DNA from 3 places in the Gottschalkia acidurici 9a genome. Region 1 is predicted to be linked to each of the others. Evidence: riboswitches for the same ligand, from Rfam matches in the RefSeq annotation. Region 1 holds a riboswitch; each other region holds the start of a gene.

Evidence for each region. A riboswitch is a leader RNA that binds a small molecule or an ion and turns the genes downstream of it on or off. The one in region 1 is predicted to bind S-adenosylmethionine.
Region 2: it holds a riboswitch for S-adenosylmethionine, as region 1 does, so the genes downstream of both, metA (homoserine O-acetyltransferase MetA) here and metK (methionine adenosyltransferase) in region 1, are expected to answer to the same signal.
Region 3: it holds a riboswitch for S-adenosylmethionine, as region 1 does, so the genes downstream of both, CURI_RS05915 (O-acetylhomoserine aminocarboxypropyltransferase/cysteine synthase family protein) here and metK (methionine adenosyltransferase) in region 1, are expected to answer to the same signal.

The regions. Positions count from the first base shown of each region.
Region 1 covers NC_018664.1:233,190-236,477, reverse strand. The annotation lists gene CURI_RS14855 (sigma-70 family RNA polymerase sigma factor) at 1-173, opposite strand, end outside; gene metK (methionine adenosyltransferase) at 421-1,608, opposite strand; SAM riboswitch class I at 1,832-1,937, opposite strand; gene CURI_RS01120 (hypothetical protein) at 2,920-3,288, shown strand, end outside.
Region 2 covers NC_018664.1:1,330,908-1,334,195, forward strand. The annotation lists gene pheA (prephenate dehydratase) at 1-217, shown strand, start outside; gene CURI_RS06190 (shikimate kinase) at 221-649, shown strand; gene aroQ (type II 3-dehydroquinate dehydratase) at 708-1,142, shown strand; SAM riboswitch class I at 1,206-1,319, shown strand; gene metA (homoserine O-acetyltransferase MetA) at 1,394-2,305, shown strand; gene CURI_RS06205 (DNA-3-methyladenine glycosylase) at 2,401-3,015, shown strand; gene CURI_RS06210 (TIGR00266 family protein) at 3,168-3,288, shown strand, end outside.
Region 3 covers NC_018664.1:1,261,773-1,265,060, forward strand. The annotation lists gene thiH (2-iminoacetate synthase ThiH) at 1-277, opposite strand, end outside; gene CURI_RS05905 (thiazole synthase) at 299-1,069, opposite strand; gene thiS (sulfur carrier protein ThiS) at 1,074-1,274, opposite strand; TPP riboswitch at 1,398-1,498, opposite strand; SAM riboswitch class I at 1,675-1,778, shown strand; gene CURI_RS05915 (O-acetylhomoserine aminocarboxypropyltransferase/cysteine synthase family protein) at 1,853-3,130, shown strand; gene CURI_RS05920 (MalY/PatB family protein) at 3,148-3,288, shown strand, end outside.

The DNA.
Region 1 (3,288 bases):
ACTTCATATCCTTCTTGAATAAGGTCATCGTACATTTGATAATTATTATAGTATTTCTTTATTGACGATATTATCAGTGGTTTCAAATCTTCTAAAATCTCCTCTTTATATTTACTATCTATTGGTCCTCCACTTTTAATCTGTTCGTAAAAGTGATTTATCTTTATATACATACTTACCTCCGTTAGGAGTACTCCATTGTTTATTCCTAGGTAAGTATAGTTTATATATGTAGACTTATTTGGTAAATTTAGGAGTTGAGTAAAAGTCCGCTTAAGATATCTTTCAAGTCCGTTCTTTTCTATTTAGTGTATATATAAAGTCGTGCTAACTATGTAATAGAGTTTCATTAACTACTTGTATTTTTTTGCAATAAAAAAGAGCCTTGTATAGGCTCTTTTTTATTGTTTTATTGGTTTATTATTGTCCTAGTCCTTCTTTTCTTAAGATTTCAGCTTTATCTGTTTTCTCCCAAGATAATCCTAAGTCTTCTCTTCCGAAGTGTCCGTATGCTGCTATTTGTCTGTATACTGGTTTTCTTAAGTCTAAATCTCTTATTATTGCAGCTGGTCTTAAGTCAAAATGTTTTTTAACTAGTTCTTCTATTTTAGTTTCTTCTATCTTATTAGTTCCGAAAGTATCTACAAGTATAGATACTGGTTGTGCAACCCCTATAGCGTATGCAAGTTGAAGCTCACATTTATCTGCAAGTCCTGCAGCTACTATATTTTTTGCAACGTATCTTGCAGCATAGGCAGCTGATCTATCTACTTTTGTTGGATCTTTTCCTGAGAAAGCTCCTCCTCCATGTTTTGCATATCCACCATAAGTATCTACGATTATTTTTCTTCCTGTAAGTCCAGTATCTCCTTGTGGCCCTCCAACTACGAATCTTCCAGTTGGGTTAATATAGTATTTAGTATCTTCATCTAATAATTCTTTTGGTATTATTGGACTTATTACATTATCTTTTAAGTCTTTCTCTATAGTCTCTTGATCTATTTCTGGTCCATGTTGAGTAGATATAACTATAGCGTCTACTCTAACTGGTTTATTATCATGGTATTCTACTGTTACTTGAGTTTTTCCGTCTGGTCTTAAGTAGTCTAGTGTTCCATCTTTTCTTACATCTGTTAATCTCTTTGCTAGTTTATGAGCTAATGATATTGGAAGCGGCATAAGCTCTTTAGTCTCATTACAAGCAAAACCAAACATTATACCTTGGTCTCCTGCTCCAATTAGATCTAATTCATTTTTTTGCCCTTCTCTATGTTCTAAAGCTTCATCTACTCCTTGAGCTATATCTGCTGACTGTTCGTCTATAGTAGTCATAACTGCACAAGTTTCTGCATCAAATCCATACTTCGCTCTAGTATACCCTATCTCTTCTACAGTCTTTCTTACTAACTTAGGTATGTCCACATAAGTATTTGTAGTTATTTCCCCTGCTACCATCACAAGCCCTGTAGTTACTGTAGTTTCACAAGCAACTCTTGACGATGGATCTTTTTCAAGCATAGCATCTAGTATAGCATCTGATATTTGATCACACATTTTATCTGGATGTCCTTCTGTTACTGACTCCGATGTAAATAACCATTTTCTCATTTTAACATATCACTCCTTATATTTATTATTCACAATAAGACGCATATTGAGTATCTTATCCTTCTCATTGTTTATAATTCTTAATCCCCTATGTCGATAGTTTCTTCTATGTCATTGATAAGAATATTAATAACTCATGTAATTTCAAAAGTACATTGAAATTGGTTTGTTAACTAAAAAGGACCCTTCTAAAAGAAGAGCCCTTATTTCTTATTATAATAAGACCTCATCTTCCAGAACTCTAGTCCTGCAGGATTTAGCACCAAATAATTTAAATTATCGGTTGCCGGGTTTCATAGGGCCTGTCCCTCCACCTCTCTTGATAAGGTAATCAAGTTTTTTATTCTATTTTCAATAGAGTAATGTTACCACATAGTTTTTTTATGTCAATAGCTATCTCAAACTCACATGCTAATTACAGTCCTTCTTTCTTCATATACTTTCTTGAACTCCCAACAATACATGCAACATCGGCTTTTTTATAATAAGTTTTGTATTTGACTTTTAATCTATAAGTTCATCTCTACTTACAGGTACTGCTCTAAGTGTTCTGTTGATGCTTCTATTATCTTGCTTTCAGTTCTTACTAACTAATAATCTAACTTTAATATTCCAATACTAGTTTTACATCAGAAGCCAAAGATAATAGTACAGGACTTTGGAACGAATCTGCTAAGGCTCAATACGAAGCTAAAGTACTGCTAGTAATAACTATAATGCGAATACTCAATCACAGCAAAACACCAGTGTAGATCTTGTTATAGTCATGACAGATAAAAAGTATCACAGAGCTAACTGTAGAACTGTAAGACAAATAAAGCAATACGTTACGTCAAGTGAAGCTCAAGTCACGGTATATACTGCCTGTAAAGTTTGTAACCCTTAAGAGATGTATTAATTGCATATCTTTTTTTATACCTAAAACCCTCTCACTGCAACCTCTCTTCCATGATTATTATAAAAAGATCATGTAAGGATAATTTGCTCCACAGGCTTAAAAGACAAGGCTTTACTCTAGTATTCAGATAACCTATAACCTTTTTTAAAAAATTAACTAAAACTTTATTTCCCTTCAGGAACACTCGCGTGAGCCAGAAGGATAACTGAGAAAAACATTCGGTTGATCTTCGGTTCTTAGTGTAAAACTCTACCTTGATTACAATCTAAACATTTTAACCTGTAATAGGTATTTAAATAAAAAATAGTTTAATTTGACACTTAATTCTTTATGTCATATGATTGATTTATGCTAGCATTTGTAAATTTAATATTTCAACGTTGAAAAAACAAATGGAAAGGGTGCATATTTATATGAGAATGATTAAATCGTTAACCAAATATCTATCACTTTTTTTAATTGCTACCATACTCACTTTATCAGTTTCTATTGATTCTTATGCTTCTAATGACACGATTGATTCCACACAAACTTTGGATTTAAATAACTCTGATGTTACAATTAGTGATCCTAAAACACTAGATGAATTAGCAGAAAGCTTATCTGAAAAATCTAATATTAGTAAAAATGAAGCTAAAGAAATGCTTCAAAATAGTTTAGAAACAGATGCTATATCTTTACGTACTGCTAGTGGAACAGAATATAGGGAGATTTCTCAAACTATATTCGTAAAAGGTAAATATTACGTTCAAATGGTTTTTTACTGTGAAGTAAATAAATCT
Region 2 (3,288 bases), 1.1 Mb from region 1:
TAGTGCATTAAGCTACTTCACTGAGAATAATCTAAATATGCAAAGAATAGAGTCGAGACCTATTTTAGGGAAGTCATGGGAATACTTCTTCTATATAGATCTTGAAGGAAATTTAAAAGATGATAGAGTAAAATTTGTTGTGGAAAAGATAAAGGCAAATAGTACTTACTTTAAACTACTAGGAAACTATAAAAAACCACATAGGAGGGCGTCGTAATATATGAAAAAAAGCATAGTATTGATAGGTATGCCGGGCTGTGGTAAAACTACTATAGGTGAAAAACTAGCAATAAAATTAGGATATGAATTTTGCGATATAGATAAATATATAGTAGAAAAAGAGAAGAAGAGTATAGATGAGATGTTTGAGCATGGTGAAGAGTATTTTAGAGATGTAGAAAGCAATGGAGTAGAAGATGTATCTAAAAAAGAAAAAGTAGTTATATCTACAGGTGGTGGAGTAGTAAAGAGGGAAAGAAATATAAGAGCTTTAAAAGAAAATGGAATTATAATATTCATAAATAGACCTATAGAAAACATAGTGTCAGATGTGGATGTTGAAAAGAGACCGCTGCTTAAAGATGGTAAAGAAAAATATATAAGCTATTTGAGGAAAGATATGATCTTTACAAAAAATACTGTGATATAGAAGTAATTAATGACAAAGATTTAGATGATGTCGTTGACAAAATTACGGAGATGATAATATGAAAATATTACTAATAAATGGTCCTAATATAAATATGCTAGGGATAAGAGAAAAGAATATATATGGAAATGTAGATTATAAAAGCCTATGTGAAATTTTAAGAGAGAAGTCTAAAGAACTTTCTATAGAATTAGAAATAGTTCAAAGTAATATAGAAGGAGAAATAATAAACTTTATTCATGAGGCCTATGAAAAATACGATGGTATGATAATAAATCCTGGAGCTTACACTCACTATAGCATAGCAATCTATGATGCACTAAAAGCTGTAAATATTCCTACGGTAGAAGTTCATATAAGTAATGTTCACGCAAGAGAAGAATTTAGAACAAAGTCAGTAACAGCACCAGCATGTATAGGACAGATAAGTGGATTTGGTGTAGATAGTTATATATTAGGAATGATAGGACTTGTAAACAGACTAAAATATTAAGGAAATTGCGAACATGTTGACATTTGACATGTATATATATATAATAAAACTTATAAAATAAAAAACTCATCGAGAGAGATTGAGGGAACTGGCCCAATGAAATCCGGCAACCGAGCTTGTGCTAAGGTGCTAAATCCAGCGGTATAGCCAAAAAAATTGGTATCCGGAAGATGAGGGAGCGATACAAAAAAAGCTTCTTTCATTTTGAAAGAGGCTTTTTTTATGAAAAAATATACTTTGGGGGTGTTTTTATGCCTATAGTAATACCTACAGAACTTCCCGCTTATAAAATATTAACTGAAGAAAATATATTTGTAATGGGAGAAAGTAGAGCTAAAACGCAAAACATAAGACCATTAAGAATAGCTGTATTAAATCTTATGCCTACTAAAATAGAAACAGAAACACAGATACTAAGGCTACTTGGAAATACTCCATTGCAAGTAGAGATTACACTTCTTCGCACAGAAACTTATGAATCAAGAAATATAAGTAAGGAACATTTAGAAAGTTTTTATAAGACGTTTAAAGAAATAAAAAATAAAAAATTTGATGGAATGATAATAACAGGAGCTCCTGTTGAACATATAGAATTTGAAGATGTTGAATACTGGCAAGAGCTAGCGGATATCATGGAATATACTAAAAGTAATGTAACATCTACATTTCATATATGTTGGGGGGCACAGGCTGGACTTTACTATCATTATAGTATAAATAAACATATGCTTGATAAAAAGATATTTGGAGTATTCAAACATAATGTAATTAATAAAAAAAGTAATCTTTTGAGAGGTTTCGATGATGAATATTTTGCACCGCAGTCGAGACACACAGATATATCAAGAGAAGATATATTAAGAATTCCAGAAATAGAACTACTTTCAGAGTCTGAAGAAAGTGGAGTATATATAGCTGCTAGCAAGGATGGGAGACAAGTATTTGTAACCGGTCATTCAGAGTACGATCCTTTGACTTTAAAAAGCGAGTTTGATAGGGATGTTGCAAGAGGTTTGGACAATGTGGATATACCTAAAAACTATTTTCCACAAGACGACCCAACTAAAGAGCCAATAGTAAGATGGAGAAGTCATGCGAGTTTATTATTTTCAAACTGGTTAAACTACTATGTATATCAAGAGACACCGTATGTACTTGATTAATACTAAAAATAAAAATAGGATATAATATAAAGTAAACCCCTAGATTAAAAAATAAATAACTAGGGGTTTACTTTATATTTGAAGGAAGTGATATTGTGAAAAAGCTAAATAGAGAATTTTATAGTAGGGATACATTAGAAGTAGCTAAAGATCTCTTAGGAAAATACTTAGTAAGAGAATCTAAAGGAAAAAAGATAGTTGGAAAAATAGTTGAAACGGAAGCATATATGGGGACTAAGGATAAAGGAGCTCATACATATAGCGGTAAAGTCACACCTAGAACTGAAGCTATGTTCGGAATTCCCGGCACTTCCTATGTATACTTGATATATGGAATGTATAACTGTTTTAATGTAGTTACTAAGGAAGAAGGAATACCAGAAGCTGTTTTAATTAGAGCAGTAGAGCCTATAGAAGGTCTAGAGGAAATGTCTTTAAATAGATTTAATAAAAGCTATATAGAGCTTAAAAAAAGAGAAATAAGAAATCTCACTAGTGGCCCAGGAAAGCTATGTATAGCACTTGATATAGATAGAAGCTTAAATAAAGCAGATTTATGTGGAGATAACTTATATATAGAAAATCCTGACGTAGATGAAAAGATTAATATAGTAGAGTCTAAAAGGATTGGAATTGATTATGCAGAAGAAGCGAAAGATTATTTATGGAGATTTTATATAGAAGGAAATGAATATGTATCAGTAAAATAATTATCTGAAGAAATACTATAATAGTATGTAAATTTAAAAAGTGATTTGATTTGAATAGAAGTTTTGTATATTATAAATTTATAAAGTATAAAAGTATGTAATTTATGTATTGATATAAATAATTATATAAAGAGAATAAAGGAGATAAAACTATGAGCATAGCGCATGAGATAGACTATAAAATATACGGAGACGATATGCAGTTTGTAGAAATTGAACTCGACCCACAAGAAAGTGTGATAGCAGAAGCTGGTGCAATGATGTATATGGATG
Region 3 (3,288 bases), 1.0 Mb from region 1:
ACCCACAATAGACACATTGATTTGTACAATAATTGGCTAAATACATAGGAGTATACATAAGTATAGTCTTTCCGAACTGCTGAACTGTAAGTTTATGTGATAGCTGAGCCATATCCTCAAGAAAATATTCTGCTGTTGGAGAGAGTAATGCTAAGAAGTCCATAGAATTTAACTTACTTTTCTTTAAGATTTTCCTTATATCATTTTTAGTAATTTGCTTATTAAAACTTTCTAAATTGAAGTCCTTGTATTTAGAACAAATACTATAAAAACTCATAATATAACCTTCTTTATCAAATTATTCGTTTAAAAAACCTGTAAGTGGAGAAGATGCACTTGCTGTTATATTTACTTCTCCAAGTCCTGCAAGGTAAGCCTTTCTTCCAGCTTCAACCGCACTACCAAAAGCTTGAGCCATAAGTATAGGGTCATTAGATGAAGCTATAGCTGTATTTAAAAGGCAAGCATCAGCACCCATTTCCATAGCTTCACAAGCATCAGAGGGCTTACCTATACCTGCATCTACAATTACTGGAATAGGTATTTCATCTATGAGTATTCTAATTAGCTCTCTAGTCTGTATACCTCTATTTGATCCGATAGGAGAACCTAAAGGCATAACAGTAGCAGCCCCTACATTAACAAGCTCTTTTGCCACCATAAGATCTGGACTTATATATGGAAGGACTACGAATCCTTCAGATGCTAGAACTTCAGTAGCCTTTATAGTTTCATATCCATCAGGAAGAAGATATTTATTGTCTGAAATAACTTCTATTTTAATCCAATCTCCACATCCTGTTGCCCTTGCAAGTCTAGCTATTCGTATTGCTTCTTCAGCATTTCTTGCTCCAGATGTATTAGGGAGAAGTTGGATACCTTTAGGTATGTAACTTAGTATATTTTCTGAATCAGAACTAAAATTTACTCTTCTTAAAGCAACCGTAATGATTTCAGATTTAGATTTTTCCAAGACTTGTGGAATAAGCTTATCGGAAGAATATTTACCAGTTCCAACAAGCAATCTACTACTAAACTCTTTTCCACCAATTATTAGTTTATCGGACATATTATCAACCTCCTCCTACAAAGCTTAAAACTTCTAAGCTATCATTTTCTTTTAATACTGTATTAGCCCAATCTTCACTTCTAAGTACATTAAGATTATATTCAACCACTACATTATTTGGATAAAGTCCTTTGGATATTAAATAATCTAAAAGAGTTATACTTTCTTCTATAACTTCTTTCTGACCATTTATAAAAATGTTCATTTATATCACCACCTTCTAAATAAAACTCTTTAATACTGTTGAGAATACAAAAAAGGCTTACCTCTAGGTAAGCCTTATAGTATGCAAAATAATATATAGCAAAAATAATCTACTATTATAAAGTAAACTAAATATAAGCTTTCCTACGATGGTTCTAACCATATCAGGTTCAAAGGGTCAGGTTTTTAAACCTTCTCAGCCAAAAGGCTCCCCTAGCTCGATGTTATTATATTTTTCTTTATATGATTTAACACAATTATAGTTTATTATTTTATTTTTGTAAAGATATAAAAAGTAATCTCTATAATACCTATAAGAATTATAAAAAATAAAGTTGACAGAATATTATTAAGACTATATAATAATCTATAATATATGGTACATATTTGATAATAAAATATTCTTATCCAGAGAGGTGGAGGGACTGGCCCTGTGAAGCCCAGCAACCCAAGAGAATTTCTTGAAGGTGCTACATCCAGCAGGTAGGATCCTGATAGATAAGACGAAACAGAAGATTATCTTCCTACTGAACAATAGTAGGAAGATTTTTTATTATAGAAAATTAGGAGGCTAGGTAAATGGACAAAAAATTACGATTTGAAACTATACAACTTCATGGAGGGCAAACTATAGATAGAGAAGCTAAATCTAGAGCAGTACCAATTTATCAAACAGCATCTTATTTATTTGATGATACAGAAGACGCTGCAGATATTTTTGCATTAAAAAAATTCGGATATGCTTACTCTAGAACTAGAAATCCTGTGTTTGAGATATTAGGAAATAGATTAGCACAGTTAGAAGGTGGATTATCTACATTAGTAACGTCATCTGGAATGGCAGCTATAACTTATGCAATATTAGGTCTAGCAAAGGCGGGGGATGAGATAGTAGCATCATCAACTTTATACGGAGGGACAGTAACTCTTTTTAATTATACTTTTAAAGACCTTGGTATAAATGTTAAGTATTTTAATCCTGACAATTTAGATGAGCTTAGGGGAGTAATAACAGATAAAACTAAAGCAGTATTCATAGAAACTATAGGAAATCCAGAAATAAATGTATCTGATATAGAAGAAATAGCTAATATATCACATGAAAATAAAGTACCACTAATAGTAGATAATACATTTGCTACACCTTATCTTTGTAGACCGATAGAATTTGGAGCAGACATAGTAGTTCATTCACTTACTAAATTTTTAGGAGGTCATGGAACTAGCATAGGCGGGATACTAATTGATAGTGGAAAATTCAATTGGGATAACGGAAAATTCCCTCAGCTTACAGAAGCACAAGATAGATTTAAAGGAGTAAAGTTCTACGAGCAGTTCGGAGAAACTGCTTATATTACAAGAACAAGAAATACACTTATGAGTGACATAGGAGCCTGTCTATCTCCGTTTAATGGATTTCTAATTTTACAGGGAATAGAGACTCTTTCGCTTAGAATGGAAAGACACGTAGAGAATGCAAAAAAAATAGCTGAATATTTAGAAAATCATGAAAAAGTAGCATGGGTGAAATATCCTGCACTTAAAACAAATAAATATCATGAAATAGCTAAAAAATATTTGCCTAAAGGATCAGGAAGTATATTTGCTTTTGGACTTAAAGGTGGATATGAGGCAAGTAAAAAATTAATAGAATCTGTAGAGATATTTTCACATTTAGCAAATGTAGGAGATGCTAAGTCACTTATAATACATGCAGCATCAACTACACATCAACAATTAACGGAAGAAGAACAAATAGTAGCAGGTGTTTCACCAGATCTTATAAGAATGTCAGTTGGTATAGAAAATGTAGACGACTTGATAGAAGACTTAGAAAATGCATTAAAGAATATATAAAGGAAAGGGAGATTTTAATGAGTAAGAAATATAACTTTGATGAAGTAATAGATAGAATGGGAACTTATTCAAACAAATGGGATGGTGCATATAAATACTTTGGAACGAATGACTTAATACCACTTTGGATAGCAGATATGGACTTTGCACCTCCTAGG